Regions from separate parts of the Undibacterium sp. FW305-107 genome, predicted to be linked through region 1. Evidence: predicted binding sites of a transcription regulator. Region 1 holds the regulator's gene; the other holds the start of a gene.
The links. The regulator LexA, encoded in region 1, represses DNA repair genes until DNA is damaged. The targets are predictions, from matches to a motif close to ACTGTATNNNNATACAGT.
Positions count from the first base shown of each region.

Region 2: AC3WQT_RS11710 (DNA polymerase Y family protein) is a predicted target of LexA. The motif match lies at 3,563-3,580, and genes of this name have one in related genera.

Region 1 covers NZ_JBYTAV010000018.1:26,904-32,180, reverse strand. The annotation lists gene lon (endopeptidase La) at 1-1,008, shown strand, start outside; gene lexA (transcriptional repressor LexA) at 1,193-1,849, opposite strand; gene rpsF (30S ribosomal protein S6) at 2,115-2,483, shown strand; gene priB (primosomal replication protein N) at 2,512-2,811, shown strand; gene rpsR (30S ribosomal protein S18) at 2,821-3,105, shown strand; gene rplI (50S ribosomal protein L9) at 3,132-3,584, shown strand; gene AC3WQT_RS27395 (replicative DNA helicase) at 3,751-5,139, shown strand.
Region 2 covers NZ_JBYTAV010000004.1:498,254-503,530, reverse strand. The annotation lists gene AC3WQT_RS11725 (helix-turn-helix transcriptional regulator) at 1-628, shown strand, start outside; gene AC3WQT_RS11720 (PAS domain-containing protein) at 629-2,962, opposite strand; gene AC3WQT_RS11715 (thioredoxin family protein) at 2,987-3,457, opposite strand; gene AC3WQT_RS11710 (DNA polymerase Y family protein) at 3,745-4,902, shown strand; gene AC3WQT_RS11705 (HD domain-containing protein) at 4,936-5,277, opposite strand, start outside.

The DNA of each region.
Region 1 (5,277 bases):
TCCAATTCCTACAATATCCCGCCAGCTTTGCTGGACAGGATGGAGGTTATACGTCTGTCGGGTTACACCGAAGATGAAAAAACCAGCATTGCGCAACGTTATCTGCTGCCTAAACAAATCAAGAACAATGGTTTGAAAGAAGGCGAAATCACCGTGGCTGAAAGTGCAATACGCGACATTATTCGCTATTACACCCGTGAAGCCGGTGTGCGTTCGCTGGAAAGGGAAATCTCCAAGATTTGCCGCAAGGTCGTGAAAATGCTCTTGTTGAAAAAGACCGAGAAAAAAGCCACGGTCAATTCAAAAAATCTGGATAAATACCTGGGTGTACGTCGCTATGACTTTGGCGTTGCCGTTAAAGATAACCAGATTGGTCAGGTGGTCGGTCTGGCCTGGACTGAAGTGGGTGGCGATTTGCTGACCATAGAAGCCGTAGCCATGCCAGGTAAAGGTGGTGTCATCCGCACAGGTACATTGGGCGATGTCATGAAAGAATCCATCGAAGCAGCTCGCACAGTGGTACGCAGTCGCGCCAAGCGTCTGGGTATCAAGGCGGATGTGTTCGAGAAGAGCGACATCCATATCCACGTACCGGAAGGTGCAACACCGAAAGATGGTCCATCTGCCGGTATCGCCATGACAACTGCTTTGGTGTCAGTGTTTACTGGCATTCCAGTCCGTGCTGATGTTGCCATGACAGGTGAGATCACCTTGCGTGGTGAAGTATTGCCTATCGGTGGCTTGAAAGAGAAATTGCTGGCTGCTCACCGTGGTGGCATCAAGACAGTCTTGATACCTGAGGAAAATGCCAAGGATCTGGCTGAGATCCCGGACAATGTCAAAAACAAACTGGAAATCATCCCGGTCAGGTGGATAGACAAAGTCCTGGAAATCGCGCTGGAAACACAACCTGTTCCTTTGGTGGATGAGCCGGTACCAGTGGCTGCAGCGACACCTGCCACGGCACCAACTGAAACGCCTGCGGATACTACCGTGGTCAAGCACTAAATTGTTGGGCAATAAGTTGTCGAGCGCTAAATCTGTTGCTCTGAAATAAAAAACGTCCGGATATCCGGACGTTTTTTTTATGGTAGTTGCTTATCAGAACTTGCCAGTGGGCAGGTATTAATAAGTTTGAGATGCTGCCCGGGCATGATGCAAATGAGAGGGCTGAATCACGCCCGGGCTGATCTCAAACCCAGTTGCGCATGAGGCCAACAGCCAGACCTTCCAGCGCGAAATCTTCTTCAGTATCGCCAATCTTGATGACGGGGTAGTCCGGGTTTTCAGGCATCAGTTCTATCAGATTGCCAGTTTTCTTATAGCGCTTGACGGTCACATCATCACCGAGGCGGGCGACAACGATCTGGCCATTGCGTGCACTGTCGGCTTTTTTGACTGCCAGCAAGTCTCCATCAAGTATGCCAGCATCGCGCATGGACATGCCCCGCACCTTCAGCAAAAAGTCTGGCTTGGCAGAGAACAGGGCCGGATCTACGTTGTAAGTGGATTCTATATGTTCACTGGCTAGTATCGGCGAGCCGGCGGCAACGCGCCCAACCAGTGGCAGGGCCAGTTGCAATAGGGCGGGGTGAGGCAGTGCCAGTTGCTTGCCTGTGATATGGCTGGACAACTCAGATTCCAGCAGTCGTATGCCACGTGAAGTGCCCGCGGCAATTTCTATGACGCCTTTGCGTGCCAGGGCTTGCAGATGTTCTTCTGCAGCATTGGTTGAACGGAATCCCAATTCTGTCGCAATCTCGGCACGGGTAGGGGGAAAGCCCGTGTTTTGGATGGCGTCTTTAATCAGGTTCAGGATTTGCTCCTGGCGAGCGGTGAGTTTAAGCATGGCGTTTTCTAGTGTTAAGGTGCTGTATATACAAGCAGTCTGTATTTTTATACAGTAGAGCTGAATATGCAAGTCAAAATGCCTTCGATTAAGCATAAATGTGAAAAAAATACCGCACTTACTCAAAAGAACGGACTGAAAAATTGCCTAAGTCACTGATCCAATTGATCAATATGAAAAACTGGGTTATTATTGTCGGCTTTCCTCTTCCCGCACTCGTCTTGACGCCGAGGCGGGCTATTTTTATTGTCCACAAGGAGAATATATGCGTCATTATGAAATCGTATTTATCGTACATCCAGATCAGAGCGAGCAAGTTCCTGCAATGATCGAGCGCTACAAGGCAAGTGTTGTAGCCCGTGGTGGTCAAATCCATCGCGTTGAAGACTGGGGCCGTCGTCAATTGGCTTACATGATTCAAAAACTGGCAAAAGCACACTATGTTTGCTTGAACATCGAATGCGATGCTGAAACTCTGCTCGAGTTGGAAACAGCATTCAAATTCAATGATGCTGTCTTGCGTCACCTGACAGTCAAATTGAAAAAAGCAGAAACAACACCTTCTCCTATGATGAAAGCTGTTCAGAAAGAAGATGCTGCAAAAGCGCAACGTGTTGAAGCGCCTGCTGCTTAATAATTGACAAAGGTCGCGTAAAAAAATAGTGAATCAGCTGAAGCTCGTAGCCCGGATTGTGGAAAAAAGCGCATTGCGTTACACCCCGGCCGGTATCCCGATAGCTTCTGCTACCTTGATGCATAGTTCAGAAACTCGTGAGGCGAACACGGTTCGGCAGGTCGAGTTTGAAATTTCTGCGATGGCTGCTGGTGAAATATCCCAGCGTTTTACAGAAATTGCCCTGGAACAGACCATGGAATTCACTGGTTTTTTAGCGCGCAAAAATCGCAATAGCAAAAGTCTCGTTTTTCATATCACTGAATTCGGGACACATTTACTAGATTAGGAGCCAAAAATGGCATTCGGTAAAAAATTCGACAAAAGCAAATTGAAGCAAAAGCGCCAACAACAAAACCCTTTGTTCAAGCGCAAAAAATTCTGCCGCTTCACAGCAGCACATGTAGAAAAAGTTGACTACAAAGACATCGACACACTGAAAGATTTCGTGCAAGAAAACGGCAAAATCATGCCAGCACGTTTGACCGGTACAAAAGCGCTGTATCAACGTCAAGTTGACACTGCAATCAAACGTGCACGTTACCTCGCGTTGCTGCCATACACTGATTTGCACACAGCGTAATTGACGACAAGGTAAAGGAGAAAAATATGCAAGTTATTCTGTTGGATAAAGTCGTTAATCTCGGCAATCTGGGTGATGTAGTTCGCGTTAAAGACGGCTATGCACGTAACTTTTTGATTCCACAACGTATGGCTCGTCGTGCTACGACAGCTGCAGTTGCTGAATTCGAAGCAAAACGCGCTGAACTGGAAAAAGCAGCAGCAGCCAAATTGGCAGCAGCTCAAGCTCAAGGCGAAAAACTGTCCGGTCTGACCGTACAAATCACACAAAAATCTGGTGTTGATGGTCGTTTGTTTGGTTCCGTCACTAATGCTGATATTTCTGAAGCCCTGACTAAACAAGGTTTCGCAGTAGAAAAAGCACAAGTACGTTTGCCACAAGGTCCGTTGAAGATCGCTGGCGAGCACAGTGTTTCTGTTGCTTTGCACACTGACGTTGTTGTTGACGTTAATGTTGCAGTGGTAGGTGAACACGCTTAATTTGCTTTTTGCAAATTGCTGGAAAAAGCCGGGGAGACCCGGCTTTTTTCATGTTTGAGAGAAATTTTTCACTATTTATCCGTTTGTCACAAACTTGTCACAAACTCGCCAACTTCTCGTACTTTGAACGCTCTGGTCATTTGATTTAACGGTTATAATGCGCGCCATGAAAGCTGGTTCTGATCCTCAAATTGACGCTTTACGCGTTCCCCCTCATTCCATAGAAGCAGAGCAATCTGTTCTGGGTGGCCTATTGCTGGATAACGCAGCCTGGGACCGTATTGCCGATTTTATTGGTGAAGAAGATTTCTATCGTTATGACCACAGGATTATTTTCCAGTGCATGGTCAAACTGATCAATAGCTCTCGTCCAGCCGACGTTATCACCGTTTTTGAGGCGCTGACCAGTACGGGTAAGGCAGAAGATGCCGGTGGCCTGACATATCTGAATGCCCTCGCACAAAATACTCCTTCAGCTGCCAATATCCGTCGCTACGCAGAAATCGTCCGTGACCGTGGCGTATTGCGCAAACTGATTACCGTTGCAGATGAAATCTCCGGTAATGCCTTTAACCCCCAGGGTAAAGAAGTCAAGCAAATGCTGGACGAGGCTGAATCCAAGATTTTTGCGATTGCCGAAGAGGGTGCCCGTGGTGCCCAGGGTTTCCAGGCTATTCAGCCCTTGCTGACGCAAGTGGTTGAGCGCATTGATGAACTGTATAACCGCGATAATCAAAATGATATTACCGGCGTGCCTACCGGTTTTGCTGATCTGGACAAAATGACTTCGGGCTTGCAGCCTGGTGATCTGGTCATTGTTGCAGGTCGTCCATCCATGGGTAAGACAGCCTTCTCACTGAACATCGGTGAGAACGTCGCCATAGACAGCGGCTTGCCAGTTGCCGTGTTCTCCATGGAGATGGGTGGCGCCCAACTGGCGATGCGTATGCTGGGTTCGGTAGGGCGTCTGGATCAAAGCCGTCTGCGCGTTGGTAAGCTGACCGATGAAGACTGGCCGCGCCTGACACATGCCATTCAAAAGATGAATGAAGCGCAACTGTATATTGATGAAACGCCAGCGTTGAGTTCGATAGAATTGCGCGCGCGCTCCCGTCGTCTGGCACGTCAATGCGGCAAGCTGGGCCTGGTGATTGTCGATTACTTGCAATTGATGTCAGCCAACTCTGCCGGTGAAAACCGTGCGACCGAGATTTCCGAGATTTCCCGAAATCTGAAGGGCCTGGCAAAAGAACTGCATTGTCCTGTGATTGCCTTGTCCCAGTTGAACCGCTCTCTGGAGCAAAGACCGAATAAACGTCCCGTCATGTCTGACTTGCGCGAATCTGGTGCGATTGAACAGGATGCCGACGTCATCATGTTTATTTATCGTGATCAGGTGTATAACCCGGATTCTCCCGACAAGGGCACGGCAGAAATCATTATTGGTAAGCAGCGTAATGGTCCTATTGGCAGTGTCCGTCTGACTTTCCTGGGCGAATATACCAAGTTTGACAACTATGTTGGTTCCCTGTCGATTTACGGTGATAGTGAATAATTTCAAAGCAAAATGCTGGTGTTGGTGGGTAGACGCAAAGTAGTAAATCAAGACTTAAAAAGTAGAACAGTGTTGCCAGGCATGCTTGATTGCATGCGCTTGCCTGGACAATTCTAGAAATCTTATATTTTCAGTGAG
Region 2 (5,277 bases), on a different contig from region 1:
AGCCCGCCCTCTGTTTGATGATGTTGAGCTGCAGGATTTTCTTGATGCAGATCACCTGGCAACCGCCATCAATGTCAGCCGTGCCCTGTGTGGTGCTGCCCTGCAAATCGAAAGGGTGGAGTTGCGTGGCAACCGGCAGGCCAGCCGGTCTGTGGCCGAAGATTTTTTTGGTTGCCCTGTCGTCTATGGTGCCGATGTCAGCTGCATCATCGTCAATAACAGCGCACTCAATACCTTATTGATCAACCCCGATCCCGACCTGGCAGCCAGCAGCAAAATGCGCTGTGATGCAGAATTGGCGTCAGTCGGTTTGACGGGCAGGCAAAGCCTCTTGCACAAACTGGTCAGCCTGCAATGTGATTACCGCAGCGTGCCAGAACTGGCACAGGCACTGGGCATCAGTGAACGCTCCCTGCACCGCTTGCTGGTGCGCGAAGGTTGTTCTTACTTTCAAATTGCCGAAAGCCTGCGCATGGAAAAAGCCAGACATTATTTACGCACGACCAGCATGAGTCTGGATGATATCGCTGCCCAATTACATTATTCAGACAGCCGCAGTTTTCGCCGCGCATTCAAACGGGCGGTGAATCTGACACCTTCAGAATACAGACTGCAATATTTTGTCTAGTCAGCGATACACATCAAATTCAAACCAGAAAGTCGAACCCTGACCCGGCGTGCTGACAAAACCGATTTGCCCATGCATTTTTTCCAGCATGGCCTTGGTGATGGATAAGCCCAGACCTGTGCCGCCCTTTTGTCGTGTATCCGTGCCGTCGGCCTGGGTAAATGGTTCAAACAAATGTTCCTGGAATTCTGGTGCTATGCCTACGCCCCTGTCCCTGACTTCGACACGATACCGCGGGCCTTTGCCAAACACGCGCAATAAAACAGTCTCACCTTCACGCGAGAATTTGGCCGCATTGGAAATCAGGTTTGCCATCACCTGCATGAGCCTGTCATGGTCGGCCAGTATCCAGGCTTGTTGTGGATGATGGTCAAGTACCAGGCTGACCTTGAGCGAGCTGGCATACGACATATGCAACTCCAGCGCATTCTGTACCAGCGCCACCAGATCCAGTGCTTCTGAGCGGAAGATCATCTTGCCGCTGGCCAGTTTGTCCATGTCCAGAATATCGTTGACCAGGGTGATCAGGCGTTTGCTGTTGTTGTGGGCGATGCGTATCAAGTGCTCAGCCTGCTTGGGCAATACGCCGCTGACGCCGGATTCCAGCAAACTCAGCGAACCACGTATCGAAGTCAGCGGGGTACGCAACTCATGGCTGACGACGGAAATAAATTCCGTCTTCAAGCGGTTCATGCGCAACCTGTCGCTGATATCCATGGCAAACGCAACCCAGCCGCGTTCTGAATTTTCCAGATGGCTGAGGCCGACCAGAATAGGCAGGCCTATATTCCCGCCTTGCAATAACATGATCTCGAAAGGTGCGGTGGTGCCGGTCTGTATCAGGTCTCTATAGGCTTGCTGGCAAATCTTCAAATCCTGCGGTGATAACAGGGTGTCCCACAAATTATCGCGGGTCAGCAGATAGTCGCGGTCATAGCCGCTGAACTGGGTAAACACATCATTCACATCCAGTATCTGGCCTGCTTCATTGCCCTGGATAATCCCGATCAGGCTGGAATTCATCAATCTTTGCAGGCGTTGTTCACTGGTGCGCAAGGCATCCAGCGTCGTTCTCTGCTCGGTCACATCTTCTATCATCCAGACAGCACCGCGCACATAGCTTTCTGTTGGCAAGGCGCGTCCGGCCACACGGCCGGTAAAAGACTCACCATTAAATCGGCGTAACTGCCATTCCAGCCCGACCAGTTCATCGGCCTGCAGGCCAGGTGCAACTTTGGCACTGAACGCCTCATAATCGTCCGGCCCTTGATACAGAAAGCTGGTCTTCACCCCTATCATGGCCTGAGCATTGGGGAAGCGGCATAATTCTGCCAGTGCCTTGTTGGCCCTGACGATGACACCATCGCTGACAAACATGATGCCTACCGGCGCATTGGTGATCAGGATCTCCAGTTCCCTGGCCAGTTCCTTGTAGCGGTTCTTGTTGGACTTGAGCAGTTCCTGATTGTGCCTCAGCATTTCCTCGGTTTGCTTGCGCTCGGTGATATCGATATGGGTACCAACCATGCGCAAAGGCTTGCCCTTGCTATCCCACTCGACAATACTGCCGAGTGACATGATCCAGCGCCATTCACCGGTCTTGTTTTTTTGCCTGAATTCGGCATGGTAATCTGCGCCGCCTTGTGCCGCTGCATGAGCCTTATAGGCGCGCTTCAGGTTTACCACATCATCAGGATGGACACCCGTGCCCCAAAAATAATCCCAGAATTGCTGGGGGTGACCAAAGTCACCAGGTTCGTAACCCAGCATCTGCAAATATTCAGGGCTGAAGCTGCCTTCGCCAGTTTGCAGATTGATGTCATACAGACCCTGGTTCGAGGCCTTCATGACCAGGCTGCGCTGGCGTTCAGCAGCCAGCAATCTTTGCTCGGTCAGTTTGCGTTCGGTATTGTCACTGAGAAAGCCATGCCAGAGCACACTGCCATCCGGCAGTTGTTCAGGGGTGGCGTCACCGACTACCCAGCGGTCTGGCTGTCCGGTAGAAATGATGCGGTATTCCTGATGCCAGGGGCTGAGTTCGGCAAAGGATTTGCGCACTGCCGCGATCATTTTTGGCAGATCGTCGGGATGGATTTTGGCAAACATGAAGCTGGCATCTTCACGTAATTGTTCTGCCTTGACGCCAAAAAAAGTTTCTACGGCATCACTGGCATAAGGCAGGCAAAAACGGGCATCAGGGTAGCGCCGGAATTGGTAAAACATGCCTGGCAGGCAGCGTGAGAAATTGGATAACAGGGCATGACTGCGCTGCAATATTTCCAGCTCCGTTTCACACGGTGTTTGATTGGCTGGCATTGCAGGTAATTCAGACATGCCCAAAGATCTTTTTCATGCTGGTCAGCGGTACAGCGCGGTGATTTCGTCAAAAAAATCGAATACGCCTTGCTCGCTCATCTTGCGTGCATTCGATAGCTCGCCACCTTTGGAAGCGAACAGCACGCTGTTGTCCGGTCTCAGCAAGACTGCCGCAGGGATGCCTTTCTTGGTAGGATTGCCATAGAAATCCACCAGCTCCTTGTTTTTATCAAACTGGCCTACATTCACTTTCACTGTGATGAACTTGGTGGCGAGCAGAGGTTCGTTCTTGCCATGCATGGATTTGTCAAGTTCCAGACAATCCTTGCACCAGTTGGCACCAAAGATGACCAGGACTTTTTTATCTGTCTTTTTAGCTTCCGCCAGAGCCTTGTTGATTGCCGCCTGGGCATCGGCAGTTTCATCATAAGCCTGGGGTGCCGTGGCGCTGGCCGGGTTGATAACGCATGCCAGGCTGAGAGCAAAAATCAGGGAAAGCAGTTTTTTCATCATTGATCCATCAGGGAATTCAGGAAAAAAGCAAGAGATGCAGGATGAGTCTATCTTAGCTTAAACAGCATGTTGCTGTAATTCCTTGTTTTGCGTAAACTTTATTTTGCTGTATGTATATTCAGTTATTTCCCGGATTCAGGATAAAATAGCTTATTCCAGCTTTTAATCTTATTCCTTTAAGTGGGTCAGTTTTTGAAAATGTTTATCCAGCTTGCTACCCTGGCGGCATGCGATGATGAGATGCATCATGCGAATCATGATTTATTGCAAAGTGCTGGTTGATTGCCATGAGTAATAAACCACGTAGGATTGCTCATCTGGACATGGATGCTTTTTATGCATCTGTTGAACTCTTGCGCTATCCAGAACTGCGGGGGCAGGCAGTGCTTATAGGTGGCGGCTCTTCACATCGCCCGATTCCAAAAGGCGATGGCACGCATGAATTTTCACGGATAAAGGACTATGTCGGGCGTGGTGTCGCGACCACTTCGACCTATGCAGCACGGGCACTTGGCATATTCTCCGCGATGGGCATCATGAAGGCGGCGAAGCTGGCCCCCGATGTTTTTTTGCTTCCCACCGATTTTGACTCCTATCGCCATTACTCGCGTCTTTTTAAAGAAGCAGTGGGCAAGATTGCCCCCAAAATTGAAAATCGCGGCATAGATGAAATCTATATCGACCTGACCGACCATCCGCAAGAAACGCGCGCCCTGGCAGGCAGTTTGAAACAGGCTGTCTCCGAGGCAACGGGTCTTACCTGCTCCATTTGTGTTGCCCCCAATAAGCTGCTGGCAAAAATCGGGTCTGATCTGGATAAACCTGATGGTCTGACCATCCTGGAGATGGAAGACGTGCCAACCCGTATATGGCCGCTGCCAGTAAAAAAAGTGAATGGGATAGGCCCAAAATCAACCGAGCGCCTGGCAAGCCTGGGTATCAACACAGTGGGCGAGCTGGCAAATGCAGATTTAGGGCTGCTGCAAAATACCTTCGGCAGCAATTATGCCGGTTGGCTGTATAACACTGCACGTGGCATTGATGACAGGGAGATTTCTACAGAGTCAGAACCCAAGGTGATCAGCAGGGAGACCACATTTGACCGCGACTTGCATGCAGTTCACGACAGGGCGGTATTGACCGACATTTTCACTGATCTCTGCACTCGTCTGGCAAGGGATTTAACCGTCAAGGGTTACCGTTGCAAAACTGTGGGCATCAAGATACGTTACACGGATTTCCGCATATCGACACGCGACATTACCATTCCTGTCGCAACGGCTGACCCAGCCATCATACGCAGGGCTGCCGGAGAATGCCTGCGCAGAGTGGCACTGGAAAACCGGTTTCGCTTGCTGGGTGTCAGGGCCAGCGCCCTGATGAGAGAGGCAGATGTCAGCAACGAGCGTCAGGTCAGCCAGGGCATGCTGTTTGATGATCCTTGATATTTGGGAAGAGTAATTCAGGGCCAGGCAATTTTAAGAGCCAGTTACATACCTGCTACGTTCCAGTCTTTCGCTGCCCCCAGCGGCAATTCTTTCAAATAGATCGTCCAGTGAAGTAAAGATATCCCAATGATCAACTTGCTTTTGCTGTGCGATGGTGTGGATGAGTTTTAATTCCAGCTCGGCCTCGCGTTTGCCCTTCCATAACTTGTCTGCTGTGGCGACAGTTAATTCTTCCAGGCTCAGGCCATCTCCCTGCCATTGTGCATGGGTGACGCAGCACCGGGCGATGGTCTTTTGTACGCCATGGTCCAGCAGCATTTTTTCACCAGCAGGCTCATGCAAGGAACCAGGGCCATCCAGTTCATTGGGGTG